Regions from separate parts of the Pseudarthrobacter sp. NIBRBAC000502772 genome, predicted to be linked through region 2. Evidence: predicted binding sites of a transcription regulator. Region 2 holds the regulator's gene; each other region holds the start of a gene.
What was found. Region 2 encodes HrcA, which represses chaperone genes, less so after heat shock. Its sites were predicted from a motif close to TTNGCACTCGNNNNNNNCGAGTGCNAA; they were not measured.
Positions count from the first base shown of each region.

Region 1: NIBR502772_RS17650 (FmdB family zinc ribbon protein) is a predicted target of HrcA. The motif match lies at 6,044-6,070, and genes of this name have one in related genera.
Region 3: groES (co-chaperone GroES) is a predicted target of HrcA. The motif match lies at 5,691-5,717, and genes of this name have one in related genera.

Region 1 is NZ_CP041188.1:3,808,039-3,817,734, forward strand. It holds gene NIBR502772_RS17615 (wax ester/triacylglycerol synthase domain-containing protein) at 1-1,162, shown strand, start outside; gene NIBR502772_RS17620 (flavodoxin family protein) at 1,166-1,669, opposite strand; tRNA gene NIBR502772_RS17625 (tRNA-Ala) at 2,493-2,565, opposite strand; gene NIBR502772_RS17630 (hypothetical protein) at 2,704-3,609, opposite strand; gene NIBR502772_RS17635 (GNAT family N-acetyltransferase) at 3,758-4,375, opposite strand; gene galU (UTP--glucose-1-phosphate uridylyltransferase GalU) at 4,381-5,286, opposite strand; gene NIBR502772_RS17645 (5-formyltetrahydrofolate cyclo-ligase) at 5,394-6,014, shown strand; gene NIBR502772_RS17650 (FmdB family zinc ribbon protein) at 6,131-6,397, shown strand; gene cpaB (Flp pilus assembly protein CpaB) at 6,497-7,243, shown strand; gene NIBR502772_RS17660 (AAA family ATPase) at 7,263-9,696, opposite strand, start outside.
Region 2 is NZ_CP041188.1:3,043,742-3,053,196, forward strand. It holds gene NIBR502772_RS13995 (PhoH family protein) at 1-1,085, opposite strand, end outside; gene ybeY (rRNA maturation RNase YbeY) at 1-3, opposite strand, end outside; gene NIBR502772_RS14000 (GerMN domain-containing protein) at 1,457-2,413, shown strand; gene NIBR502772_RS14005 (16S rRNA (uracil(1498)-N(3))-methyltransferase) at 2,435-3,217, opposite strand; gene dnaJ (molecular chaperone DnaJ) at 3,220-4,347, opposite strand; gene hrcA (heat-inducible transcriptional repressor HrcA) at 4,425-5,438, opposite strand; gene NIBR502772_RS14020 (DUF3097 domain-containing protein) at 5,586-6,434, shown strand; gene NIBR502772_RS14025 (DUF4870 domain-containing protein) at 6,563-6,982, shown strand; gene hemW (radical SAM family heme chaperone HemW) at 6,998-8,227, opposite strand; gene lepA (translation elongation factor 4) at 8,264-9,455, opposite strand, start outside.
Region 3 is NZ_CP041188.1:3,838,059-3,847,754, reverse strand. It holds gene NIBR502772_RS17780 (tRNA (adenosine(37)-N6)-threonylcarbamoyltransferase complex transferase subunit TsaD) at 1-67, shown strand, start outside; gene NIBR502772_RS17775 (glutamate--cysteine ligase) at 157-1,308, opposite strand; gene NIBR502772_RS17765 (glycoside hydrolase family 3 N-terminal domain-containing protein) at 1,650-3,101, shown strand; gene NIBR502772_RS17760 (shikimate 5-dehydrogenase) at 3,173-3,970, shown strand; gene NIBR502772_RS17755 (class I SAM-dependent methyltransferase) at 3,998-5,227, opposite strand; gene NIBR502772_RS17750 (hypothetical protein) at 5,283-5,666, shown strand; gene groES (co-chaperone GroES) at 5,876-6,172, shown strand; gene groL (chaperonin GroEL) at 6,250-7,860, shown strand; gene NIBR502772_RS17735 (dihydrofolate reductase family protein) at 7,944-8,546, opposite strand; gene NIBR502772_RS17730 (ATP-dependent DNA ligase) at 8,627-9,696, shown strand, end outside.

The DNA.
Region 1 (9,696 bases), 760 kb from region 2:
CGGTTTCCTGGCTCCGGATGGCACCACGGATATGGCCGAGCTGCGGGCGGCTCTCCGCGAGCGGATCGCGGCGCTGCCGGCGCTGTGCAGAAGAGCTGTCCTGGTGGGTCGTCGACACCACTGGATCGACACCGCGCCCGACCTCGAGCACCACATCCGCCTCGTGGAGCCCGTCGATGGTCTTGCGGGTCTCGAGCACAAATGCGCCGAGCTCATGAGTCAGCCGCTCGGGTTGGATCGTCCGCTGTGGGAGATCCTGGTGGTGCCGAGTGCGACGGCGGGAGAGCTCGGAGTCGTGCTGCGCATCCATCATGCGGTCGCCGACGGGATGGCGGCGGTGGCGATCGTGCAGCAGCTCTTCGATGCGGGGGAGCCGCGGGAGGCACCGGCGATGGCACGCCGTGTGCGGGTGCTGACGGAGGCGCCGAGTCGAACGCTGTGGCAGACCGTGCGTCGGTTGCGTGTCGGTCTGCACCGCATCCGCAAGACATTGCGGGGTCGTGACATCGGCGCCACGGTGCTGCTGGGTGAACGCAGCGCGCACCGCGGGGTCGTCTTTCTGCGTACCGACATCGAGGCGCTCGAGACAGCGGTGCGCACGCAGGGTGCCACGGTGAACGATGCCCTGCTCGCTGCTGCGGCGTCCGGCTTCCGAGCCGCCCTGACGGCAGCCGGTGAGCCGATTCCCGCCCGGCTGATGGTATCGGTGCCGGTGGCGCTGCGGCGACGCGGGACCGCGGGGAACCAAGTGGGGGTCATGCTCGTGGGGCTGCCGCTCCGCGAGCCCGACCCCGGTGAGCGCTTGCGGCTCATCGCCGCGCAGACCCGCGAGGAGAAGGCCCGGGCGAGGGACCAGGGCACGCTCGAGTTCATGCGCGGCCCGATCGGCGCGCGCATCCTGGACCGCGTTGCTCGGCGGCAGCATCTCGTCGCCGGGATCGTCACCAACGTGCCGGGCCCCGAAGGCGCTTTCCGCCTCGCGGGGGCTCCGGTCGTCTCGCTCTGGCCGGTTGGGGTGCTCGCCGGCAACGTACGGTTCGGTGTCGCGGCTGTCTCGTACACCGGCAACCTGTTCTGCGGCATCCACTTCGACGCGACGAATGTGCCGGGCGCCGCGTTCGCGCGCGCCATGGGCGAGGAGATGGCGCGCCTCGGTGCGTGAGCCTCAGTGGTGGGATAGGAGTCTCGCGAGCTCCGCTCCCCAGCGTCGCGCGCGTTCCAGTTCCCCGTCGGCGACCGGCCCTGCATAACCGTGCACGCCGAACGTCTCGGGCTTCGCGACCGGCCGGAATCCCAGCCCGACAAGCCGTTTCATCGCCTTCTTCGCCGCCGACCCCGGGAGCCGAGGACTGACGACCCGCGTATCGAACGTCGCCACGGGAACTGCGCGACCCGGCGAGGTGTGCGCTTCGATCCACTCGCGGATGCCTCGTGCCGGGACGTGCTCGGCACCCTGTTGCTTCGCCGACTCGCGTGTCGACCCGGTCGACATGGAGAACGCGTGGGTCGGTCCGCCGACCACGAGAAGATCAACGTCGGAGTCCAGCGCGCTCGGCGCCGACGCCGCGTCCACTACGTCAGTGCGTTCGCCACCGATTCCGGCGGCGATCTCACGCGCGAGCTGCTCCGTGTTTCCCCAGAGCGATTCGAAGACTACTACTGCACGCATGATGCTCCTCCCTCTCCTTTGCCGACAGTGTAGTGCCGCCCACGCCACGGCGCACCCCGAAAGGCGCGTTCCACAGAGTCCGGTATGGTCACGACCAGACAATGCCACATCGCGAAACGGAGAGATCGGAAGAGATGCCAGCCCGTCGTCGCCGGTCTGGAACGACATCGACGAGATCGAGGACAAGCTGTTCGGCGCCGGCCCGGACGTGGCCCGCGCATCAGGACATCGATCTTCGAGCAGAACCGGCAACTATCACCATTTCCGGAAGTGTAGTCATGGAAAAGGGCCGCGGCGCCTACCGGCAAGACCGTCCGAAGACCAGAGCCGGCTTCTCCACCATGAAGGTGCCTCCATTTGCCGCGCAAACCCTCCGACGCAGGCATGCAGCCGAGCAGCCCAGGCCCGAAGACATGTTGTTCCCGTCCTCCACAGGAACCGTTCGCAGCCCACATAACTTCCGCAGGCAATGGCGGGACTCCCGCGCTGGATCCCCTATGAATGGGTAACCCTGCATGTCTTCGGTAAATCCGTTGCCACTCTCATCGACAAGGAATACAGTTCCACACAAGCTGCCGCCCAGTTGAGTCATTCCGGAACCGCAGTCACGGAGAAGCATTAGATCGCAACGGCAACCGAATCGCCGGATCTCACTGAGGCACTCCAAGAGTCTGGCAAAGAGCCACCGCCTCATCCGGAACGAAAGTCCGTGTGAACGCTGGAACTCTTCCCAAAGCGTGTGGTTTCCGTGTGGTTGGCCCGAAAACTGGCAAGAGAAAAGCCCTCCAACCCAACGTTTCCGCAGGTCAGAAGGCTTTTGCAGTGGAGCTAAGGAGATTCGAACTCCTGACCTCTTCGATGCGAACGAAGCGCTCTACCAACTGAGCTATAGCCCCGGAACAGTCCGTGTCCCCGGGAAGGAACGGCGGTACCGGTGACCTTAGGCTACAAATTTTCGTCCCGCATTGCGAATTGACACTCCGCGCCCGGACTAATGGGCGGTTGGGTCTGCTCCGGGCGAACCCGGTCGGGTATCAGGCGCGGCGGCGCTGCAGGACGTCGTCGAGGTTGCTTAGGGCGCTCTGCGCCTTGGTGAGGGGCTTGGCGGCGGGCGCGCCGGGCGTGGTTGCGGGAGCGCCCTGCTTCAGGGACGGTTTACCGACGGCTTTGGGTGCCTCGGGAAGGTCAAGCGGCTGGGGCGCCGGACGCTCGGCCTTGGCGGCCTCAACGTACACCGGCTTTGGCACGTCCACCGGTTCCCAGGTTGTGACGGCCGGCGCCAGCGAAGCGGCGGCGGCGCTGGCATCTCCGGCGGCTACCGCAACAGCCAGTGCGGCTTCCCGGAGCTCCATCGCGGTAAGGGGCTTTGGCTTCGGCTTGGCCTGGTGGGCCTCGGCATCAAAGAGACGGTTTTCCGGCCGGGCGGCGGGACGCACTGCGGTGTCTGCGGCCGCCGCTCCCTGACGCCGGGCGGGGGCGCTCATCGCTGAGCGGAAAGCTGCGTTCACTTTGGCTTTGCGGTCACGCACAGCCAGGAAACGCAGCAGGAAGACGGCTGCAATGGTGGTGGCAAGGCCCGTGACCGGCGGCAGCGCGCTGCCGATTCCGAACGGCAGGAGAACACCCGAAACAAACGCGGTCAGCAACGCCAGGACACCAACGAGGGCGATCCCTGTCCTGCCATAGCGGATCCGGAACGCGCCGCGCGTCGTCGCGTTGCCGGACGTTTCCGTGGCGGTTTCGGGGCTCTTCCTGATCTCCATGGCTTTCTCCTGCTGGGCGGCGATGTTCAATACCGTCCCGGCTCTCGGGTCCGATGATTCAATGGCTGGTACTTCCGCCAGGAAGTCACCAGCGGCCTGGGCCTGGTGCCGGCGGTTCCGCAGAACGTAGGGCGCAACCCATACGATCCAGAGCACAACGGCAACCACAAGGATCACTGAGCTGCTTAGGGGGAAGTCCACAATCAAAACCGTATGAGCATTAGGGCAGCCGCCCCCGCATTAGCAACGGTGTGTCGCCGGCAACGTGGCAATTCACTGGATTTATGACCGTGGAAGTGCCCATGCAGGGTTCAGGTCCGGCGGGTCAGGACCGGGACGCGAGCCATGGGGCGAGCAGCCCCTCCGGGACCTCGTCAGCGGTCAGCGCGAAGGTCCTGTGGTCCGCCCACTCCCCGTTGATGTGAAGGAAGCGCGGACGGTAGCCTTCGTCACGGAATCCCAGCTTCTCAACCACGCGCAGGCTGGGGCCATTCTCGGGCCGGATGTTGATCTCCATGCGGTGCAGGCCGAGGGTCTGGAAGCAATGGTCTGTAGCCATGGCCACCGCCGTGGGTGCGATGCCGTGACCCGCGCGCGCCTGGTCAACCCAGTACCCCAGCGTGGCCATCATGGCCGAACCCCACACAATCGAGGACACGGTCAGCTGGCCAACAATGACCGGGGCAGCCAACCTGGGTGTGCGCTCAGTGATGAGGAACGGCAGGGCCGTCCCCTGGGCGGCCTGGATTTTCAAGGACCGCACCATCTGCCGGTAGTCAGGCAGCGCACCGCCTGGTGCCGGGTTGGATGCTTCCCAGGGCGCCAGCCACTCGCTGTTGCGCCCACGGACCTCGGTCCATTCCTTCTTGTCCCGGTACCGGATGGGGCGCAGGATCAGGTCGCCGCATTCGAGTGTCACGGGCCAGATGGATCCGGGGCGCACGGCAGTTATTTAGCGAGGCCGGCCGCGAAGCCCGGCAGCCACTCCCGCAGCCCGGGGCCAAGGTCGTCGCTGTCGATGGCGAGCTGGACGCAGGCCTTGAGGTAGCTGAGCTTGTCACCGGTGTCGTAGCGGCGGCCGCGGAAGACCACGCCGTAAACCCCGTAGCCATCACCATCGCCGGCTGCCAGCTCCTGCAGGGCATCGGTCAGCTGGATTTCCCCGCCCCGGCCCGGGCCGGTGTGCTCGAGCACGTCAAAAACTGCCGGGTGGAGCACGTAGCGGCCAATGACTGCCAGGTTTGAGGGCGCCTCATCCACGCTGGGCTTTTCGACGAGCTTGTTGATCCTGACGTAGCCTTCACCGTCGATCTCCTGCACATCGGCGCAACCATAGGCACTGATCTGGGAGGGTTCCACCTCGATGAGGGCCACCACGGATCCGCCGGTCTTGGACTGGACTTCGATCATGGTGCTGAGGAGTTCGTCCCGGGCATCGATCAGGTCATCGCCGAGGAGGACGGCAAACGGTTCGTTGCCGACGTGCTGCTTTGCACGCAGTACCGCGTGGCCCAGGCCGTTGGGGTCACCCTGGCGGACGTAGTGGATGTCACCGAGGTTGCTGGCTGCCTGGATGGACTCAAGTTTGGCCAGGTCGCCCTTGGCTTCCAGCGTGTCCTCCAACGAAGGAACCCTGTCGAAGTGGTCCTCCAGGGCACGCTTATTGCGTCCCGTGATCATCAGGATGTCGTTAAGGCCAACGTTGACAGCCTCTTCAACCACGTACTGGATGGCAGGCTTGTCCACCACCGGGAGCATTTCCTTGGGCATGGCTTTTGTGGCCGGCAGGAACCTGGTGCCGAGGCCGGCAGCTGGAATAACGGCCTTGCGTACTGTCTGCTGAGTGGTAGTCACTGGACTAATCTAACGGAGGGGCTGACCATTCAGTAATTGGTGGTGGCTCCTGAGCCAGCGCGGCGCAGACGCTGCAACGGCCACCCGAACGGCAACGAAGGAGCGGCATGCCCCAAGGCAGCAGTGAAGCCAAGGCGGACATCCGCGCACAGCATCGTGCGCGCCGCGCCGCGACGGACCCCACGCAACGCGACGCAGTAGGCGCCGCCCTGGCGGTCCACGGCACTGCTTGGGCTGAACAGCTCACCGGTGGGACGCCGTCGACCTTTTGCGCCTATCTGGGCGTGGCCCCGGAGCCGCCCACGCTGCCCCTGATCATCGAACTCCACCGGCATGGCCACAGGGTCCTGCTCCCTGTCTGCGAGCCCGGCCGCCGGCTGAGCTGGACCTACTGGACTCCCGGCGTCGAGTTTGTCCGCAGCCGCTACGCCCCCGTGCTGGAACCGGCCGGACCGCGCCATGGCCTCGGCATCATGGCCTCCGTTGCTGCACTCTTCGTCCCCGCTACGGCCGTGGACAAGGACGGCAACCGCATAGGCCAGGGCGGCGGCTACTACGACGTCCTGTTGGGCTCCCTCGCCGGGAACGGCCTTGAGATCCCGTTTGCGGCCATCGTCTTCGATTCCGAACTGCTCCCGGCCGGAAGCATTCCCGCCGAAGACTTTGACCGGAGGGTTCCGGCCGCGCTCACGCCCTCAGGTTTGATCCGGCTGCCGGACCCGGCCTGACGGAAGGCTGCCTACCGGGGGTGATAGAATTGGCACTCAGGCCCTACGACTGCTAATGGACGGTTTCCGCTCAGCGCAGCACAGGACCTCTCGTTTGCCCCCGAGGAGGATCACCAGTGCCCACTTATGCTTACGCCTGCAAGGATTGCGGCCACGCCTTCGACGTTTTCCAGTCGTTTACCGACAGCACCCTGACTTCATGCCCGGAGTGCCAGGGCGCCTTGCGCAAGAAGTTCAACAGCGTGGGCGTGGTCTTCAAGGGCTCCGGTTTCTACCGGACCGACTCCCGGGATGCCAAGGGAAGCACCGTTTCGGCTGCCCCCTCCGCCCCCGCGGCCGCACCGGCGCCGGCACCTGCCACGGTTGCCGCTGCCGCCAGCTGACCTCCCGCCAAAAAAGACGTACGACGTCGGCAGCACGGTTTTCCACATAGCCACCTTTGCTTCTGTCGGGCTCGGTTGCCGGAACGTAGCGTGGTTCCCATGCCCGCTACCCTCTTTCGTTCCAGCCGTGGATCCGCCCCGCCGGGACGCCCTGCCCGCCGTCCGCTCCCGTCAGCACGACCCCGGGGCGCGGGTGGCCACAGGCTGTTGTCCTGGCTGGGCCGGAACCGGCGCCTCGCAATAGCGCTCCTGCTCTGCCTTGCTGCCGGGATCACGGTCCATCAGCTCACTCCCCCGCCCGCCGATACGGTCTCGGTGTTGGCGGCGGCGCGGGATCTCCCCGCAGGCACGGCCTTGACAGCCACGGACCTGACGGCCACGAAAATCCCGCCGGGGATGCTCACTGCCGGGTCCATGTCCGACACCGGTGACGCCGCGGGAAAGCAACTGGCAGCCCCATTGCGGAAGGGCCAACTGGTGACAGACTCCCTGCTGCTGGGTCCCGGCCTCCTGACCGGAACGCCACCGGGCTCCGCAGCCGTGCCCTTGAGGATGGCCGATCCCTCCTCCATCCAGCTCGTATCGCCCGGGCAACTGGTCAACGTGGTGCTGACCGGGGCGAACGGCTACGACCAGCATTCCCCCTCGGAGGTGCTGGCTTCATCCGTTCCCGTCCTGTGGACGTCAGGACAAGGCGGCAAGACGGGTCAGTGGTTGGGCACCGGCGAGACCGACGGGCTGATCGTCGTGGCAGCAGCCCCGGAGCAGGCTGCCCGGCTGGCGGGAGCCTCCACTCAGGGCAAGCTGTTTTTCGTCCTGGTGGGACCCGAGGGCGGGGCCGGGTGACGCCGCTGCAGCCTGGAGGTCAGCCCCAGTGCGGCGGCTTGTTTTCCTTCAGCCATGCGTCGTGATCGTTGTCGGGGCCATCGCCCCAGCGCTTCGGGTCATCCTCCGCAGCCTTGTTGGGCAGGATGCCAGCTGTCCCAGGCAGCTGGCGCTCCGGCACAGCCGCGTTCCCGTTTCGTGCGTCGTCCGCCTGGTCGTTACCGTGTGTATCTGCCTGGTCGGCGTTCCGTGGGGTCACAACAACCGCCTCCTCACTGGCCAGGCGTCCGGCCTGGTCGTCGTTCCTGTCGTTTCCTTCGCTCGCAAGCGCGAGCGGGTCCACGTCCTCGTCAAAGAATCCGCCCGAAGCCGCGCCCCGTCCGGGCGGCAGAATATTCTCAAGGCCCAGGTAACCCGCGATCCGGTCCGCGCAGGCGGACGGGTCCGTGAAGACTTCGATGGTCCACAGCGGCATGTACCGCCAGCCCATCCGTTCCAGCAGCTGCGGACGGAGCCGGCTCCGCTCACGGACACTCATGATGCGGTATTGCTCCGTGCCATCCGATTCGATGGCCACCGGCCGCGGAATCTCGGCGTCGTCCTGCCCCATGGTGCTGAGCGGGTCTGCTGCGGCCACCACGTCAATCACGCCGTCGTACTGGTGCCAGACGCGGGCACCGCGGGCACGCAGCCGGTCACCAAGATCGGCGACGAGGGGATCGGCCCCAAGCGCCTGCTCACTGGCGGCGGCACGCGAGGCCGGAGTTCCGAGATCGGTCTTTCCCGCAATCTCACGGTTCAGGAGCTCGTAGAAGTCCACCGCGCCGTAGGACAGCCGCGTGTGATCGAGGTCTTCGGGCTGGAAACACGTCAGGACGTGGAGTGAACGCCGTGCACGTGTCATCGCCAAAGCGAATTTTTCCCGCCCGCCCTCAGCGGACAGGGGTCCGAAATTGTGCAGCGCCCGGCCGTGCGGAGTGCGGCCGAAACCGGGTGAGAAGATCACGTGGTCACGGACCAGGCCCTGCGCCCGCTCAAGGTCAACCACCCGGAACGACTCGGATCCTGCGCTGAAGAAGCTGGCCAGGCCCGGGTGGTTCGGGAGCTGAAGACGGATGGACTCACCGATCCGGGCAGCATGGCGAAGGCTGGCGGTGACCACTGCCAGCGATGTACGCGGCCGTGTCCGCGCGTGCTCAAAGACCAGCTGCACCACCCGGTTAACCTCGGCCACAACGGATTCGACGCCTTCGTGGTCGGCACTGGGCAGTCCGGTGCCGTCGGGAAGGTACTCCACCAGCAGCGCCCTGTCCAAGCCCGTGGCGGACTGTCCCTCGGGGAGCCTGCGGAGGGCGCCGTCGTAAGAGTTCTTGCTCAGCTGCAGGACCAGGTCCTCGTCAACCGCGCGGTAGACAAAATTCAGCCGCCAGACAGGCAGGATGGCAGACAGCGCCGAGAACGCGCTTTCGACGCGCTGGTGGGCCGCTTCACCGGCGGCCAGCCGCTCAACACCCACAGTGAACGTCCGGGGGCTGGCAATCTTGGCATCACCGAAAGCAATGACCTGCCTGGCGCGGGCGATGGCGGGCAGGACGGCCTGCAGCGACGTCGCTTCGGCGTCCAGGATGACCACGGCGTCGAAGCGCTGTTCCGCCGGCAGGAGCCCGGTCATGAGGTACGGGCTGACCGACCAGACCGGCACCAGCATGGGGACCAGCTCGGCTGCCTGGGCCGTCAGCGCGGCGAGGGTAACCCGGCCGTCCTTGAGCAGGCTCCTGAGGAGTTGGGCCTGGCGCGGGTGTTCCGCAAGCGCAGCACGCCACCGTTCGGACAGTTCCCAGCGCAGGCGCGCCGCGCCGCTGGCAATATGGGCGTTGTCCGCGAGCCGGTATTCGGCCTCAAGCTGCCGGAGTGCGTCCCCGTCAGACATGGCCAGGTAATCATCCCCGCTGATCATCGCTTCCAGCGCGGACTGCCACCAGGCCAGTTCAAGCTCGGCTGCGACGGACTCTGCGGGAACCTCCCGCTCCGCAAGATCGGCGAGGAGCTCCCCCAGGCCGTGCTCGCGCATGTTTTCTACAAGCAGGGTGCGCTCGGGCAGCGTTTTCAGCGTGTGGGTGTCGGCCACGAGCCGCTCCAGCCGCTCCATGAGTTCCTCATAGCGGGCCGTGGCCAGCGAACCGCCGGCCTGCGTGTACCGGAGGGCTTCCCCCAACTGGGTCAGCTCCCGGTCCAGGGACCGGTACATCACGTTCATCTCGGCAAGGCCCGAGGGGACAGCCGGATGGCGCTGCGAGGTGGCGTAGCCTGACCAGAGGGCACGCTGGTCCTGCACCAGCACCAGCGAGCTGTGGAGATCGGTGATGTGGACGCCCGGACGGACGTACTCCTTCGCGACGCGGCGCAGGCGGGAACGTTGCATCGAGGCCATGTCGACATTCCGCTCCCGGCGCCAGGCGGAGGACGCCGTGGCG
Region 2 (9,455 bases):
CACGCGCTTTCCCCCCGCTTTACCCGGCTTACCGAGTGTTTTACTTTGTTCCGCTGGACATCGTCCCAGAGACTGTAGGCACGCACGATGTCGCCCACAAGCCGGTGGCGGACCACGTCCGTGTCGTCCAGGAGGGTGAAGTTTACGTCCTCGATCCCCTGCAGGATCTCCTCCACGATCCGCAGCCCCGAGCGTGTGCCGAAGGGCAGGTCCACCTGGGTGACGTCTCCGGTGACCACCATTTTGGACCCGAAACCCAAACGCGTGAGGAACATCTTCATCTGTTCAGGTGTGGTGTTCTGCGCTTCGTCCAGGATGATGAAGGCGTCGTTGAGCGTGCGTCCTCGCATGTAAGCCAGCGGCGCCACTTCGATGGTCCCGGCGGCCATCAGGCGCGGGATGGACTCGGGGTCCATCATGTCGTGCAGCGCGTCGTACAGCGGGCGCAGATAGGGATCGATCTTGTCGCTCAGGGTACCCGGCAGGAACCCCAGCCGCTCGCCGGCCTCGACTGCGGGCCGGGTCAGGATAATACGGCTGACTTCTTTCTGCTGCAGCGCCTGGACGGCCTTGGCCATCGCGAGGTACGTCTTACCCGTGCCTGCAGGGCCAATCCCGAAGATCACCGTGTTCGCATCAATCGCGTCCACGTAGTTCTTCTGGTTCAGCGTCTTGGGCCGTATGGTCTTCCCCCTGCTGGAGAGGATGTCATGGGTGAGGACGTCCACAGGGTTCTGCAATGACTGGCTGCGGAGCAAGGCGACGAGCTGGTGCAACACCGCGGGGCTGATGACTGTGCCACGGGCCACGAGGCCGCGCACTTCATGCAGCAGCCGCATGATGCGGGGAACTTCGTTGGCAGGGCCGCTGAGGGACAGTTCGTTTCCGCGGACGTGGAAGTTAACGGACGGGAACTGCTCTTCGATGTAACGCAGGGCCTCGTCATGGCTGCCGAGCGATTGGACCATCTGATCGGAGTTGTCAAAGAGAACCACCTCCGTCCGGACACCGGGAAGTGAATGGGGGAATTCTCCGGCGGCGCGGTCAGTATTGAGCCGGCGCTTTCCGTTCGCTGATTCAGTCATGGTGCTGGCCCGCAGGCCCGTGGTCCCCTCCAGTTCGAAAAATTAAGTGCGCCGGCTGCTGCGTGGGGGCTGTTGCCGAGCATGCAGGAGCCAGCGGAGTCCTTCCATCTTACGCCAGGAGGCACCTCCCGGCAGCGTCAGGCGGTCCCCGGCGAGGGTGCCCGTCACCGGCATACTGCGGGACGGTTGGCGTCATTAGGTATCAACTTCATATCGGGCTCATATCGTTCCCGTTGCAGTTGGGCCGGCAGCCCGGATTCGGTCCTTTTGGCGGAGCTGGCTATGCGATGCTGGAAATCACAGCCGTCCGGGGACCGGCTCACGGGGCCCAGGCCTCGCCATTTCACAGCCGGAAAGGACAGGCCACGAGAGTGCCGGAAACAGCGACCCCCCTCAGTGCCAGGCGCGTCGCGCCGCGTTTTCGTCCGCAACGTTTCCTGGGCCTGCTGCCAGCATTCCTCCTTCTCAGCGGTTGTATCGCGGACCCCAGCCCTGAGCCCAACCTGACGGCAAACTCCAGTGCTGCCGCCACCGGCTCCCCGGGGGCACCTTCCACCAGCGCGCCCCTGGAAACCACACAGTCCTCGAATAAGGCCCCGGTCTACTGGATTGGCCGAAGCAACAGCAACGTGTTCCTATACCGGGAGTTCCGGGACGTGCCGGAGCAGGAGAATCCAGTGACCCGCGCCCTGCGGGCCATGATGTCCGAGAAGCCGCTGGACCCGGATTTCTTCACGCCCTGGCAGGATCCCGAAAAACTCGCCTCGTCCATCTCCGGCAAGAACGTCATTACCGTCGACGTCTCGGAGGATGCCTTTAACAGCAATCTCGACGCCGACATGGCCGGCCGCGCCATTCAGCAGCTGGTCTTTACCGCTACGGCAGCGGCCGCGAGTTCCGGCCTGATCGATTCCGGCCAGCAGATCCAGGTCAGGATCCTGGTGGATAGCCACACCGATTACGTTGCCTTCGACCACGTCCAGCTTGGCGACCCCATGTCCCGAGCCGCCGGAATGGTGGCGCCCGTGTGGATCATCGATCCGCAGGAAGGGACTGATTTGGCCGGCGGAAGCGTCAAGATCACGGGCCGCAGCACGGTTCCGGGCGGTAAACTCCGCTGGCAGATCCTGCGGGCCGAAGCGAACGGGAACAAGGCGCCCTACCTGACCGGGGAGACCACTGCAGCTGCCGAAGCCGCCCAGTCCGGAGTCTTTACCCTTGCCCTTAGCCTGTCCTCGGGGAGTTACGAGCTCCGCGTTTCGCAGGTGGATGCGGCCGGCACCAGCCAGGAGCTGAATGTGGATACGCGGAACTTCAACGTCCGGTAACAGCCCGCGCAGCAGTCGGCCTCAGGATACCGGTGCTGTCCAGCGTCCCAGTACATCACTCGCCAGAACAACCGCTGCCGGTCCGGCCGTGGATGACCTCAGGACGTGGTGTCCCAAGAGCGCCGTCACGGCGCCGGCGTCGCAAAGCCGGGTGACTTCGCGGGGACTGATTCCGCCCTCCGGACCAACGATGAGCAGAATTTCCCGGGGTCCGCCGTCAGCCTGGGTGCCCTGCCATGATTCCAGGACAGACCGGAGCGGCCGGACCGCGTCTTCGTGCAGGATTACGGCCAGATCCGCTGCCGCCACGGCCGCCGCAAGGCCTGGCGTTTCGACGGCGGCGCGCACCTCGGGGATCCAGGCGCGGCGTGCCTGCTTGGCGGCGGCAGTGACCACGGACTGCCATTTTGCGTGGGCCTTGGCCGCGCGCTCACCCTTCCAGCGGACAATTGATCGCTCGGACTGCCAGGGAACTACGGCATCAATCCCGAGTTCGGTTGCCGTTTCCACGGCCAGTTCATCGCGGTCCCCCTTGGCCAGGGCCTGCACCAGCACAAGCCGGATGTCGGGCCGGTCCTCCACAACGAGGGCGGAGCATTCCACGGTGAGCTCCGCGGGCGACGCCGACACAACAGTTCCCGTCAGCCGCCTTCCGGCGCCATCGGCAATGTCCACCGCCTCTCCGGGAGATAGCCGTTTTACGGTCACGGCGTGGCGTGCCTCCGGCCCTTGAAGGACAAAACGGGCACCGGGCACCAGACCGTCCAGCGACCCGGCACCGCTGAAGAAAACGGGATTGCTCACCGCTACAGGTTACCGAACCGGTCCCGCAGCTTGGCAAAGACGCCGCCGCTGGCAGCCAGTTTGCCTTCCGTGAACTGCTCGCCCCGGAGCTTCGCCAGCTGCCGCAGGAGATCCTCCTGCGCGGCATCCAGCTTGGCCGGCGTCTCCACCTGCAGATGGACCATCAGGTCCCCGCGGCCGTAACCGCGCAGGTGCGTCACGCCGAGTCCACGGAGCGTGATGATCTCCCCTGACTGCGTCCCTGCCTTGACGTCGATTTCCTGCAGCCCGTCAAAGGTTTCCAGTGACAGCTCGGTGCCTAGGGCGGCGGCAGTCATCGGGATGTGCAGCGTTGCGTGCAGGTCGTCACCGTCGCGTGCGTACGTGGCGTCGTTGTTGACCCGGAGTTCCACGTACAGGTCCCCGGACGGTCCGCCGGCCGGGCCTGCTTCGCCCTGCCCGGAGAGCTGGATCCGGGTGCCCGTGGCAACACCGGCCGGCACCTTGATGGTGAGCGACCGCCGGCTGCGGATGCGGCCCTGGCCGCTGCATTCGTTGCAGGGGTCCTTGATGACCGTCCCGAAGCCTTCGCAACTGCCACAGGGGGCCGCCGTCATGACCTGGCCCAGGATGGAGCGCACCGCGCGCTGGACCTGGCCGCTGCCGCCGCAGATATCACAGCGCACAGGGTGGCTGCCGTCGCGGCAGCATGACCCGTTGCAGGTGGGGCAGGTGACGGCTGTGTCCACTTCGAGTTTCCGGTTGACGCCGAACACGGCATCGCGGAGTTCGATCCGTACACTGATCAGCGCGTCCTGGCCGCGGCGGACCCGGGAAGCGGGGCCGGAGGTGCCGCCGGCCCCGAAGAACGTGTCGAAGATGTCCTGGAACGCGAAGCCCTGGCCGGAGTATCCACCGCCGCCGAACCCGTTGTCGGTGCCGTTCTCATTGCCGGTGGTGTCATAGATCCGGCGCTTTTGCGGGTCCGAAAGTACCTCGTAGGCATGGGTCACGGCCTTGAAGCGGTCCGATGCATCGTCCCCGGGGTTTACGTCCGGGTGGAGAGTTCGGGCCAGCTTGCGGTAGGCCTTCTTGATCTCTTCCCCGGTGGCTTCCGGCGAGACTCCGAGGACGTCGTAGTGGCTGCTCAAAGTTCGTATCTCTTCCTTGTTGTACTGACGGCAGGCGTGCTGCCGGCACTGCTCTTCGTGCCTGGACCGTGATGCTGTTACGGACCCAGAATTCTTGAAAGGTAACGGGCTACTGCCCTGACGGCGGCCATGGTGGTGGGGTAGTCCATCCGGGTAGGGCCGAGCACACCGATCTTGGCAGTGCTGTCTGGTCCGTAGCCCGTGGCCACCACGGAGGCTTCCGCTAGTCCGTCGTACGGGTTTTCACGCCCGATGCTGACTGCCACGCCCCTCGGATCCTGCGCCATGTCGCTCAGGAGGCGCAGCAGGACAACCTGCTCCTCGAGCGCTTCCAGGACCGGTCCGATACTGAGCGGAAAATCCACATTGGAGCGGGCGAGGTTCGCCGTTCCGGCCATGACCATGCGTTCCTCGCGACTGCTGTGGGCGAGCGTTTCCAGCCCGTGGGCCAGGGCCTGGGCCGCCGCGCGCTGGCCTGGGCTGACGGACGAAACGACTCCGGGCAGCGAGGGGGTCAGCCGGCTCAGCGAGATGCCCGCGAGTGATCCGAGGAAGTGTGTCCGCAGCGCGGCGATAGCGTCGTCGCCGAGGTCCTGGCCGATGTCGATCACGCGCTGTTCGACCTTGCCGGTGGTGGCGATGAGGACCACCAGGACCTGCCGGGGCGCGAGCAGGACGAATTCGATGTGGCGGATGGTGGCGCGGCTCAGATGCGGATACTGCACCACGGCGACCTGGTTGGTCAGCTGCGACAGCATCCTGACGGTCCTGTCCAGGACGTCGTCCAGATCGTCGGCGCCCTCCAGCAGCGACTGGATGGCACGCCGTTCCGCGTGGGAAAGCGGCTTTACCGCTGAAATCTGGTCCACAAACAGCCGATAGCCTTTGTCTGTGGGGATCCGTCCGGCGCTGGTGTGCGGGGCCGTGATCAGGCCGTCGTCTTCCAAGGCCGCCATGTCGTTGCGGATGGTGGCACTGGACACGCCGAGGTGGTGGCGTTCCACGAGCGCTTTTGAACCTACTGGCTCGCGGGAGTGCACATAGTCCTCCACGATGGCGCGCAGTACTTCGAGTTTGCGCGGCTCGCTCATACTCCACCTCCATCCGTGGTCACTGCAGGGTTAGCACTCGACATGCCCAAGTGCTAACAGTCTAATATGAGTCACCCCGTTGTTAGCATTGGTACCGCTCCGGGCGAAATTCCGGGCCAGGATCTAGCGGCAAGGCGGAATCAATCCATGCAGTACCAGAACTGGGGTCCGCAGGAGATCACCGCGCCCGTCAAGAGCGAACTGCCTGAGGTTCCCGTGGAACGCGGCATGGTTCTTGAAGACGCCCAGTCCGGCTGGGTGGGAGCGGTGACCCGGGTGGAGAAGTCCGGCGGCATGCATGTAGTGGCCCTCGAAGACCGGCGCGGCAAGTCCCGGTCCTTCCGGCTGGGCTTCGGGTTCCTCCTGGAGGGTCAGCCCATCCGGCTCGTTCCCCCGGCGCCCCGGCAGGCCGCCCCCGTGGCCGCCGGCCGGACGGCGTCCGGCTCGGTCCGCGTTGCCGGCCAGCGTGCCCAGGTGGCCAAAGCCAGCAGAATCTGGGTGGAGGGAAAACACGACGCCGAACTCGTGGAAAAAGTCTGGGGTGACGATCTCCGCGTAGAGGGCATCGTCGTCGAGCCTTTGCATGGCATTGATGACCTGGCGGGGGCGGTGGCCGCATTCGGTCCCGGTCCGGGACGGCGGCTGGGGGTCCTGGTGGACCACCTGGTGCCCGACTCGAAGGAGTGGCGCATCGCGGCTGCCGTGATGGCCTCCCCCGGTGCGGCCGGGAACGTCCTGATCGTCGGGCACCCTTACGTTGACGTGTGGCAGGCCATCCGGCCTGCTGTCCTGGGCATCGAACAGTGGCCGGTGGTGCCCCGCGGGCAGGACTGGAAGACCGGCATCCTGGCAGCGTTCGGCTGGCCGCACTCCACCAAGGAAGACATCGGGCTTGGCTGGCAAAAGCTGCTGGGCGCTGTCCGCAGTTACGCGGACCTGGAAGCGTCACTGCTCGGGAGAGTGGAGGAAGTCATCGACTTTCTGACGGTGCCCTGACACCGGATCCAGGTCTTGGCGGCGGCATTTGGTGGCTGAACCAGTATTCTTGGTACTGCGGAGGCTGCAGTTGCTTCAGTCCGGCATTCTCCAACCCAGCACCATTGCACTTTCGAAGGAAGAAAACCGTGGCACAAAACGCACGCGAGCACCGGGACGACCACGGCGGCCAGGGCCGTTCCGAGTACCAGGGCGTTCCGGCTAATGCGCTGCCCCTGACGGCCAGCGAAGACCGCCAGTGGGCCACGCTGGCACACTTCGGCGGGATCCTCGGCTGCGTTCCGTCACTGCTGATCTACCTGATTTTCCGTGAGCGCGGGCCGTTCACCGCCCAGGAATCCAAGGAAGCGCTGAACTTCAGCCTGCCGCCCACCATCGCGGCGCTGGTGGCCAATCTCCTGGTGTTCATTCCGGTGATCGGAAACATCTTCGCCGTCATCGCCACCCTGATCTGGATTGCCCTGACCTGCTTCTCCGTGGCCGCAGGTATCCATGTCAACAAGGGCCAGCCCCACCGTTACCAGTACAACCTGCGCTGGATCAAGTAGTCCCCACCCGCACCCTCAGTCCGGCAGGATCCTGCGGACCACGGCGTCGGCCAGCAGGCGGCCCTTCAGGGTCAGTACCAGCGTGCCGTGGAAGGCAGCCGGCGGCTCCACCAGGCCGTCGGCAATGAGCCCGGCCATGGCGTGACGGCCGTGCTCGCCCAGCGTTGACGTGGCCAGTCCCGACACGAGCCGGGCCTCAAGCATCACGCGCTCCACGTCGCGGGTTTCGGCGTCGAGCGTTTCCCGCCCGGCCGCCGGTGACAGGCCCTGAGCGAGCCGTCCGGCGTAGGCCGTGGGGTGCTTGACGTTCCACCACCGCACCCCGCCCACGTGTGAATGTGCACCAGGCCCGATGCCCCACCAGTCGTCCCCGCGCCAGTACGCGAGGTTGTGCCGGCATGCCTGCTCCGGCGTCCGGGACCAGTTGCTGACCTCGTACCAGCTGAGGCCTGCAGCGCCGATCAGCTGGTCGGCGAGTTCGTATTTGTCGGCGTGGTCGTCGTCGTCGATTCCCGGGACTTCACCACGGCGGATCTGGGCTGCCAGCTTGGTGCCGTCTTCCACGATCAGCGCGTAGGCACTGATGTGGTCAGGCTGGTAGGAGAGGGCCGTCTCCAGGGAGAACCGCCAGTCCTCCAGGGACTCCCCCGGTGTCCCGTAGATCAGGTCCAGGCTCACGGCCAGTCCGGCATCGCGCGCCCACTGCACCACCTGCGGCACGCGGCTGGGCGTGTGCGTGCGGTCCAGGACCTTCAGGACATGGGGAACGGCAGACTGCATGCCGAAGGAAACCCGGGTGAAGCCGGCATCGGCCAGAACCTGAAGGGATGCCGGGGTGACCGAGTCCGGGTTTGCTTCGGTGGTCACTTCGGCGCCGGGTTCCAGGCCCCAGTGCCCGACGGCGGCCGTCAGGATCCGTGCGAGGTCTTCCGCCGGGAGCAGCGTGGGAGTGCCGCCGCCGAAGAAGACTGTGCTCAGCGGACGGTCCGGGAGACTCGAGTGCCGCAGGACTGTGGCGGCAAAGTCGACTTCGGACACGGCCGTGGTGGCGTACGCGTCCTGTGACGCTCCGCCGCCCAGTTCGGTGGCCGTGTAGGTGTTGAAGTCGCAGTATCCGCAACGAACAGCGCAGAACGGGATGTGCACGTACAGCCCGAAAGCCCGGTCCGCGGAACCGGCCACTGCCTGGGCGGGCAGCAGACCGTCCGACGGCGCGGGGTCGCCGAGTGGAAGAATGCTAGGCATTGCAGGGGCCTCCGGTGTTGCCGGCCACTGTCATCACTACTTCTTGGCCTTGTCCTTGGACTCGTCGGTGGTCAGCGCAGCGATGAAGGCTTCCTGGGGGACCTCAACGCGGCCCACCATCTTCATGCGCTTTTTGCCTTCCTTCTGCTTCTCCAGCAGCTTGCGCTTCCGGGAAATGTCGCCGCCGTAGCACTTGGCCAAAACGTCCTTGCGGATGGCGCGGATGCTTTCCCTGGCGATGATCCTGGAGCCGATGGCAGCCTGGATGGGCACTTCGAACTGCTGGCGGGGAATGAGCTCGCGCAGTTTGCCGGTCATCATCACACCGTAGGCATAGGCCTTCTCGCGGTGCGTGATGGCGGAGAAGGCATCCACCTGTTCGCCCTGGAGCATGATGTCCACCTTGACCAGGTCGGCCACCTGCTCGCCGTCGGCTTTCCAGTCCAGCGAACCGTAGCCCCGGGTCTTGGATTTGAGGATGTCAAAGAAATCGAACACGATCTCAGCGAGCGGCAGCCGGTAGCGGATTTCGACCCTGTCCTCGGACAGGTAGTCCATGCCGCCTATAACACCGCGGCGGCTCTGGCAGAGCTCCATGATGGCGCCCACAAACTCATTCGGCGCCAAGATGGTGGCAGCCACCATCGGCTCGCGGACCTCTGCGATCTTGCCGGAAGGGTATTCGCTGGGGTTGGTCACATGGACCACCTTCTTGTCCTCCAGCGTCACTTCATACTCCACGTTGGGGGCGGTGGAGATCAGGTCAAGATTGTATTCGCGTTCGAGCCGCTCCCTGGTGATTTCAAGGTGGAGCAGGCCGAGGAAGCCGACGCGGAAGCCGAAGCCGAGCGCGGCCGACGTTTCGGGCTCGTACACCAGGGCGGCGTCGTTGAGCATCAGCTTCTCCAGCGCATCGCGGAGCACCGGGTAGTCCGTGCCGTCCAGCGGGTACAGGCCGGAGAAGACCATCGGCTTGGCATCGGCGTAGCCGGGAAGGGAGGCCGTGGCAGGCTTGGCGAGGTTGGTGACGGTGTCGCCGACCTTGGACAGGCGGACGTCCTTCACACCGGTGATGAGGTAGCCCACTTCGCCAACCCCGAGACCCTGGGAGGGGGTGGGCTCCGGGGAGCTCACCCCGATCTCGAGGAGTTCGTGGGTGGCCCGGGTGGACATCATCTGGATGCGTTCACGGGGGTGGAGCATGCCGTCAACCACACGGACGTAGGTA
Region 3 (9,696 bases), 790 kb from region 2:
GCCCAGCGGCATCCGCTTCGCCCCGGATTCCTCGATGCCGGTCACCGAGGTTTCACTCCCCGCCTAACGCGACTGCCGAAAACCAACTTGCTCTACCAGTTGTGGTCCCCAAACCGCCGGTTTAGGGACCACAACTGATAGAGCAACGGGTGGGATTTAGCCCGTCGGCCCGTTCCGCATCTGCTTGACCAGGTCCAGCACCACGGCCTGCAGGTCGCCGCCGTGTTCGGCAGCGACGCGGCGCTGCCGCTGGTACCCGGCGCCGCGGCGGATGATCTTCTCGACGTCGGCCAGTTCGTCGGGGCAGCCGAGCTTCGCGGCCACCGGCTCAAGCCGGTTCAGGGTCTCCAGGAGGTGGTCGGTGACCAGCTGTTCGTTGCCGGCGGCGTCGAGGATGATGATGGCCTCCATGCCGTAGCGGGCGGCACGCCACTTGTTCTCCTGGATGTGCCACGGCGGCATGGTGGGGATGGTGCCGCCGTTGTCCAGGGTGGTGGAGAATTCATCCACCAGGCACTGGGTGAGCGCGGCAATCGCGCCCACCTCCTCCAGGGTGGCCAGGCCGTCGCAGATGCGCATTTCGATGGTGCCGAGGTTGGGAACGGGCCGGATGTCCCAGCGGATCTCGGAGAGGGTGTCGATCACACCGGTGGTGAACATGTCCTGGACGTAGGACTCGTATTCGTCCCAGGACCGGAACTGGAAGGGCAGGCCTGCCGTCGGCAGCTGCTGGAACATCAGGGCCCGGTGCGATGCGTAGCCGGTGTCCTCGCCGCCCCAGAACGGGCTCGACGCGGAGAGCGCCTGGAAATGCGGGAAATAGTTGACCAGGCCGTCCAGCACGGGGAGTGCCTTTTCGCGCCGGTCCAGGCCCACGTGGACGTGCACGCCGTAGATGACCATCTGCCGGCCCCACCACTGGGTGCGGTCGATCAGCTTGGCATACCGGGCCTTGTCCGTCACGGGCTGCAGCTGCGGCGGGCTGAACGGGTGGCTGCCGGCGCAGAAAACCTCCACGCCCATGGGATCGGTGATTTCGCGCACCGCGGCCAGGGACCGGCTGAGGTCTTCCTTGGCTTCGGCGGCAGTCTCGCAGATGCCGGTGACCAGCTCCACGGTGTTGAGCAGGAGTTCCTGCTTGATGTGCGGGTGTTCGTCGTCTTCGTTGAGTTCGGGGTGCTTGGCAACCACGCCGCTGAGTACTTCGTTGGCCACTGATGCCAGTTCGCCGGTCTGGCCGTCCACCAGGGCCAGCTCCCATTCCACACCAAGAGTTGATTGCTTCGATGAAGCGAAATCAATCTTCATGCGTTCCCCTAACTGTTCAGATATCCCTGGGCACGCGCCGCATTCAAGTCTAATGCAGGGGTAGCATCGTCTTGATGGCCTTGTTCCTTTGGACCCGTGACAGTATTCACAAAACCACCCTCCTCATTGCGGCCGCTGCCGTGGCCGCACTGACTGCCTGCACGGCAGTTCCCGCCACCGCCCCCGAGACCTCCGGCCCTGCGCCCGCCTCAACCCCGGAATCAGAGCGGCCGACGACGGCACCTCTGTCCGCTTCTCCCTCACCTGACCCCGGGCTGCTGCCGCTGGGCTGGGGCCCCGAGCAGCGGGACCAGGATGTCGCCGCGGCCGCCGTGGCCGCGATGTCGGTCGAGGAGAAGGCCGGCCAGGTGCTGATGCCCGTGTACGCCGGCACGGACGCCGAAGCCCAGGCCTCCACCATTGAGCGCCTCCACCTGGCCGGGTCCATCATCATGGGCGACAACATCCCGCTCGACGCGCGCGGTCAGGCGGATCCGGCTGCCATGACTGCTGTCAACGCCCGGCTGGCCAAGGCCGCCAAGGCCGACGGCAGGCCCTGGCCCGGGCTCATCGGCGTGGACCAGGAGGGCGGGATCGTGGCACGACTGGGTGCGCCCCTGACCGAATGGCCAACGGCCCTGAGCTACGGGGCCGCCGGCAATGCGCCACTCGCCAAGGACGCCGGCCGCGCCCTGGCCGCGGAGATCGCGTCGCTGGGCTTCACCGTGGACTTCGCCCCCGATGCGGACGTGACCATCGGCCCGGCAGATCCCACCATCGGTGCCCGGTCAATGTCCGGCAACCCGGACGCAGCAGGAGCACTGGCGGTGGCGTTTTCCCAGGGCATGCAGGAGGCCGGCGTCCTTCCCGCCGTCAAGCATTTCCCCGGCCACGGCTCCGTCACCGTTGACTCGCACCAGGACCTCCCGGTGCAGCCCGCGGGCATCGCGGAACTCGAAGCCCGGGACTGGAAGCCGTTCCGGGCGGCCATCGCCACGGGTATGCCCATGGTCATGACCGGGCACATCGCCGTACCGGCCCTGGAACCCGGCGTCCCGGCGTCGTTGTCCGGCCCCACCTATGCTGCGCTGCGCGGCATGGGCTTCAAGGGTGTGGCGGTGACCGATGCCCTCAACATGGGCGCAGTCCAGCAGCAATACCCGGGCGGCTCCGCAGCAACGGCGGCGCTCGCCGCGGGCGCGGACCTGCTCCTGATGCCCACGGACGTGGGGCAGGCCCACGCAGCCATCGTTAGCGCTGTCGCGGCCGGAACACTGCCGGCGGCCCGCCTGGACGAAGCAGCTGTCCGCGTGGCCACCATGATGACCTGGCGCGGCCGCGTCACGTCGCCGCCTGCCGGGTCGGCCCCCGCCAGCGCAGCCCCCGGCAGCGGCGCCGACATCTCGGCGCGGGTCTCCGCGGCCGCCGTTACGGTGCTGTCCGGACACTGCGGCGCGCCAATCGTTGAGGGAAGCATCCGGATTGCGGGCGGATCAGCGCAGGACCGGGCGCGGTTTGAGGCTGCCGCAGCGAAGGCAGGGCTCGGCACCGGGGCGGGCCCCCTGGTCAGCCTCATCGGTTACGCCGGTCGGCCGGTTGGGGGCGACATCGCCGTGGCACTGGATGCGCCGTGGCCGCTGCAGGATTCCACTGCCCCGGTGAAGATTGCGCTCTACGGCCGCACGCCTGGCGCTTTTGACGCCCTCGTTGCCGTGCTGGCAGGCAAGGCGACTGCCCCGGGGAAGCTGCCCGCCGCCGTCGGAAGCTATCCGGCAGGCACCGGCTGCCCGTAACTTGGCCCGCAACACATCGCCGAATCGGTCAACGGCGCTTTAATAGACAGGTGCCCATTCTGAATAAAGACATGACCCTGTGTATTTCGCTGTCGGCCCGGCCCAGCAACAACGGGACGCGGTTCCACAACCACCTCTACGACCAGTTGGACTTGAACTGGATCTACAAGGCCTTCGCCCCCACCGACCTGGCCCAGGCGATCGCCGGCGTTAGGGGCCTTGGAATCCGCGGCTGCGCTGTGTCCATGCCGTACAAGGAGGACGTGATGGCCCTCGTGGATGAGCTGGATCCTTCCGCCAAGGCCATCGATTCGGTCAACACGATCGTGAACACCGACGGGCATCTCAAGGCCTACAACACGGACTACACCGCGATCGAACAGCTGCTCAAAAGCAACGCCGTGCCCACGGACTACTCGGTGCTGGTCCAGGGCGCCGGCGGCATGGCCAAGGCCACCGTCGCGGCCCTGCGGGACGCCGGCTTCACGGACGTCACCGTCATCGCCCGGAACGAAGAAACCGGCCGGGCGCTCGCAGAGCAGTACGGGTTCCAGTGGCGGGCAACGCTCGACGGCGGGACCGCGGACCTGATCATCAACGTCACCCCCATCGGTATGGCTGGCGGCCCGGAAGTGGACTCGCTGTCCTTCCCGGAAGATGCCATCGCGGCAGCCAAAGTGGTGTTCGACGTCGTGGCGCTCCCTGCGGAGACGCCGCTGATCAAGGCGGCCCGCGCCGCCGGGAAACAGGTGATCACGGGCGCCGAGGTGGCCACCATCCAGGCGCTCGAGCAGTTTGTGCTCTACACCGGTGTCCGGCCCACCGACGAGCAGGTCCGGGCCGCCGAGGACTTCATGCGCGCCCAGTAAGGCCGGGTCTCAGGACGGTTCGCTGCCTCAGGCAGGTTCCACCGAGATGGCCACCCGGTCTTCCCCAATGCGGGTCAGGACCAGGGTGGCTGTTTTTTGTCCTGTCTTCTTCCCGGCCACCTTGCTTCCGGCGAACAGCTGCTTGCGCAGTTCCTCCGGGGTTACCGACGTGCCGCGCTTTTTGATGTCCAGTACCGTGATGGCGTTCTCCTTCACCCAGGCCTTGAGCGCCTTGACGTTGTACGGCATCACTTCCAGGACCTTGTAGGAGCGTGCGAACGGCGTGTCCACCAGCTCCGGGGCGCAGATGTAGGCGATGTGCTCGTCCAGCAGGTGCCCGCCCAGTTGAAGCGCGACGTCCGCCACCAGGCCGGCGCGGATCACCGCTCCATCGGGCTCATACAGGTAGCCCGCTGCCGGACCCACCGGCGCGGCGGGACCGCCGTCGAAATCTTCGGCGCTGGTCAGCTCGGCGGCTCCCTGCGGGCCGAGCAGCAGCGCCGCGCGGCGGATTCCGGGCCGGCGCACGGAGTTGAACCACAGGGCCACCTCGGTGACGTCGCCGCCCACCGATACCCACTGCGCCTCGCAGCCGGCGGGAACTGACTCGTGCGGCATGCCGGGGCCCATTTTGACGCCAACGGCGCGCCCGGTGGCGGCGAGCGATTCCACAAAGGACAGCGGCGGCGAAAAGGCCTCAGGATCCCAGATCCTCTTGGTACCCGAGGTGGAGGTGACCCGGCGTGCGGGATCCAGCCAGACGCCGTCGACCCCGTCCAACGGGACGGTGGTGGCGTCAGAGTGCACCACGGTGGCGTTGGGGAAGGGGATCAGGTTGACCGTGGCGCAGGCGGCGGTGGTTTCGTCCATTTCCACGGCCGTGACCGTGATGTCCATCGATGCCAGGGCCAGGGAGTCCGCGGCAAGGCCGCAGCCGAGGTCGGCCACGTGGCGGACACCGGCCTGCGCAAAGCGCTCGGCATGCCGGGCGGCAACCGTGAGACGCGTGGCCTGTTCCAGCCCGGCCTGCGTGAAGAGCATGCTCCGGGCGAACTCGCCGAACTTCAGCTCGGCTTTAGTGCGCAGCCGGGACTGGGTGAGGACGGCGGAGACCAGTGCGGGGGAGTGCCCGGCCTTGCGGAGAGCCGCGTTGAGCTCGAAGGACTTGTCCTCGCGGTACGGGCCCAGGGACGCCAGGAGCTCCCAGCCTTCGCTCGTGAGCAGTGGGGCGATCTGGTCCTGCGGTGCTTGAGCCATGGGTTCAAGCCTAGTGGAGGTAGCCCGGCGGCCAGTTCCCGCTAGGGTTGAAGGCATGGAAGACAGCGCAGGCACCCAGCCGTCCGGACTACCCCAAGCAAGCAAGCCGGACCTGGTGAAGTTTGCCCGCCCCGCGCTGATTGCAGGATCCGCGGTGGCCGTGGTCTGCGTCGCGCTGCTGGTAATCATCCTCTTCCTGGACACGTTCAACGCCACGGTCTACTCCGTGGGCGGCAAAAACATCCAGGACGCCACGGACGAGGCACAGGAGATCCGCAGCCTCTACGCCGGGGCGCGCATAGGCGGCATCATCCTGCTGGTGGTCTCGCTGTTGGCTGCCGTGGGCGGCGCCGTGGTGCTGTACCTGCGGCGGGGCACCGTTGAGGAAGGGGACGACGGCGACGAGGACGTCGATCTCGAGGACCTCACCGGCCGGTAACAGCTGTTCGCCGGCGACATAATTCTGGCACTCGCCTTGACCGAGTGCTAACCAATACATAGAGTCATCATTAGCACTCTCCCTAGGAGGGTGCTAACACATGAAGAGCTGCCAGCCAGGCTGCTGCCGGCACCGCGACGACGGTTTGCCAGCCACGGCGAAGCAGCTCAACTGTCCATGAATTTGCTGACGTAGAAGGAGAGGTCCGAGTGTCGGTCTCTATTAAGCCTCTTGAGGATCGTATTGTTGTCCGCCCGCTCGAAGCCGAGCAGACCACGGCTTCCGGCCTGGTTATCCCGGACTCCGCACAGGAGAAGCCGCAGGAAGGCGAAGTTGTTGCAGTAGGCCCCGGCCGCTTTGACGATAACGGCAACCGCGTTCCGATCGATGTTGCCGTTGGCGACGTTGTTATCTACTCCAAGTACGGCGGAACTGAAGTCAAGACCGGTGGCACCGAGTACCTCGTGCTCTCCGCCCGCGACGTTCTGGCGATCGTCGTAAAGTAACTCTTTGGATCCCCGTGCTGCTGTTCCGTCCCTGACTGAACAACAGTGCGGGGTTCTGTCTTTGAAAGGACAAAACCATGGCAAAGCAGCTTGCGTTTAACGACGCTGCACGCCGGTCGCTTGAAGCCGGCATCGATAAGCTCGCCAACACTGTCAAGGTGACGCTCGGCCCCCGCGGCCGCAACGTTGTCCTCGACAAAAAGTGGGGGGCACCCACCATCACCAATGACGGCGTCACCATCGCCCGCGAAATTGAGCTTGATGACCCCTACGAGAACCTTGGCGCGCAGCTGGCCAAGGAAGTAGCCACGAAGACCAACGATGTTGCCGGCGACGGCACCACCACGGCCACCGTGCTCGCCCAGGCCCTGGTCAAGGAAGGCCTGCGCAACGTTGCGGCTGGCGCCGCTCCGGGCCAGATCAAGCGTGGCATCGAGGTTTCGGTAGAAGCCATTGCAGCCCGCCTGCTCGAGAACGCACGCCCGGTTGAAGGCACGCAGGTTGCCAGCGTGGCAGCAATCTCGGCCCAGAGTGACGAAATCGGCGAGCTCCTCGCCGAGGCATTCGGCAAGGTCGGCAAGGATGGTGTGATCACCATCGAGGAGTCCTCCACCACGCAGACCGAGCTGGTCCTCACCGAAGGCATGCAGTTCGACAAGGGCTACCTGTCCCCGTACTTCGTGACCGACTCCGAACGCCAGGAAGCCGTCCTCGAAGACGCCCTTATCCTGATCAACCAGGGCAAGATCTCCTCCGTGCAGGACTTCCTGCCGCTGCTGGAGAAGGCGCTGCAGAGCTCCAAGCCGCTCTTCATCATTGCCGAAGACGTTGAGGGCGAGGCCCTGTCCACACTGATCGTCAACCGCATCCGCGGCACGCTGAACGTTGTTGCCGTCAAGGCTCCGGGCTTCGGCGACCGCCGCAAGGCCATGCTGCAGGACATCGCCACCCTCACCGGTGCGCAGGTCATCTCCGCGGAACTGGGCCTCAGCCTGGATTCGGTTGGCCTTGAGGTGCTGGGTACCGCCCGCCGCATCACGGTCACCAAGGACAACACCACCATCGTTGACGGCGCCGGTTCCGCAGAAGACGTCGCAGCCCGGGTTTCCCAGCTGCGCGCCGAGCTGACCCGCACCGACTCCGACTGGGACCGCGAAAAGCTCCAGGAGCGCCTGGCCAAGCTGGCCGGCGGCATCGGTGTCATCAAGGTCGGCGCAGCCACCGAAGTTGAGCTGAAGGAAAAGAAGCACCGCATCGAAGATGCAGTGTCCTCCACCCGCGCCGCCCTCGAAGAGGGCATCGTGGCCGGTGGCGGTTCCGCGCTGATCCACGCACTGAAGGCCCTCGACGAGGACCCTGCAGTCAAGGCACTCGAAGGCGACGCCGCCGCTGCCGTGGGCATCGTCCGCCGCGCGCTGGTCCAGCCGCTTCGCTGGATCGCCCAGAACGCCGGATTCGACGGCTACGTTGTCACCGCCAAGGTTGCCGAGCTCGAAACCAACAACGGCTTCAACGCCAAGACGGGCGAGTACGAGGACCTGATCGCCGCCGGTGTCATCGACCCGGTCAAGGTCACCCGTGCAGCCCTGCGCAACGCGGCATCCATCGCTGCGCTGGTTCTCACCACCGAGACCCTCGTAGTGGAGAAGCCCGCAAACGAAGACGAGCACGCCGGCCACAGCCACTAGGCTGCAGTCTCTGCACAAAGAACCGGTCCAGCTTCGGCTGGGCCGGTTTTTGTGCTTTTCGGCCAGCTCGTGCCGTTCCCGCCCTACGCGCCAGGCATGTCCTGCGTTTCAACACCGCCCGCACGCTCGTAGACCAGCGACACCGCCCCCTTCGGGAAGGTGCGCGCCGGCTCGGTGAGGCGGAAGGAGGCGGGGATAGTCCCGGCGTCGAAGAGGCGCTTGCCTTGCCCGAGGGTGATCGGATAGAGCCAGAGGTGGAGGCGGTCGATCACGTCTGCCGCGAGTAATGAACGGATGAGGACGCCGCTGCCGAACATGTGTACCTGGTCGTACTCCTGGCGGAGCCGCCCCGCGGCCGCGGCATCCGGCAGCACCGTGGTGCCCGCCCAGCTCGGAGCGGTCAGTGTGCTGGAGACAACGAACTTGGGCGCCCGGTTGAGCGTGCCGCCGATGTCGTCGGACTGGTGGGGCCAGTAGGCCGCGAAGATGTCATAGGTCTTCCGGCCGAGGAGCAGGGCGTCGATGCGGCCGACCTCGGCGCCAATGGCCGCGTCGGCTTCGTCGTCGGACACCGGCATCTGCCAGCCACCGAAGGCGAAACTGCCCTCGGTGTCCTCCTTGCTACCGCCGGGCGCCTGGTAGACGCCGTCGAGAGTGATGAACAGGTTCGCGACGATGATGCCCACGCGTCCATTCTGGAACGGCGTCCCGGTGCTGTCCAGCGTTCTTCACTGTCCGGCGTCGGCGGGCGTGGCAGACTGATGCCATGCTGCTAGACGAGCTCGTGAAAACCACGGATGCCGTCGCGTCGACCCGCTCCCGACTCGCGAAGATCGACGCACTGGCCGATCTGCTGCGCCGGCTCGAGCCCGTGGACATCGCGGCGGCCGTCGGCCTGCTCATCGCCAGGCCGCGACAGGGCCGTGTTGGGATCGGCTGGCGCGGCATGACAGCAGCCATGGGGAAGCCGGCCGCCGAACCGAACCTGACTGTCGCCGACCTCGACGCTGCGTTGGATCGGCTGCTCGTCACCGCAGGCGCAGGATCAGCCGCGGAGCGCGCCGCGACCCTCCGGTTGCTCACGGCGGCAGCCACCGAGCGCGAGCAGGCTTTCATCGCCGGCGTGCTGCTCGGTGAACTGCGTACCGGTGCGCTTGAGGGGGTGCTGACGGATGCCGTTGCCCGCGCCGCCGATCGGCCCGTCGACGCCGTACGCCGCGCGGCGATGCTCTCCGGCGATCTCGGCGGGACCGCCCTGCTTGCGATCACGGGAACGGCGGCCGAGCTTGACGCTGTCGGCCTCGTCATCGGCCGTCCCGTGCAGCCCATGCTCGCCGCGACCGCGGCCAGTGCCAGCGCGGCGCTGGAGGCCACGGGGGAGGCATCCGTGGAATACAAGCTCGACGGCGCGCGCATCCAGGTGCACCGCGTCGGCAACGATGTGCGCATCTACACCCGCACCCTGGCCGAGGTGACCCACCGGCTGCCCGAGGTGGTGCAAGTTGTGCGAGGGCTGCCGGTGCGCGATGTAATCCTCGACGGCGAGACCCTCGCCCTCGACGAGGACGGCGGGCCGAGACCGTTCCAGGAGACCATGTCGCGGTTTGGGGCGGATGCGGCGCGCGCTACCGTGCTGCATCCGTGGTTCTTCGACGTGCTGCACATCGACGGGCGCGACCTGCTCGACGAACCGCTGGCGACGCGCATCGGCGTGCTCGAGCGGATCGCCCCCGAGTACCGGATACCGGGAGAGATCACGGCGGATGCGGCCGTTGCTGAGCGGGTCTCGCGCGATGCGCTGGCCGCGGGCCATGAGGGTGTGGTGGTGAAGGCGGT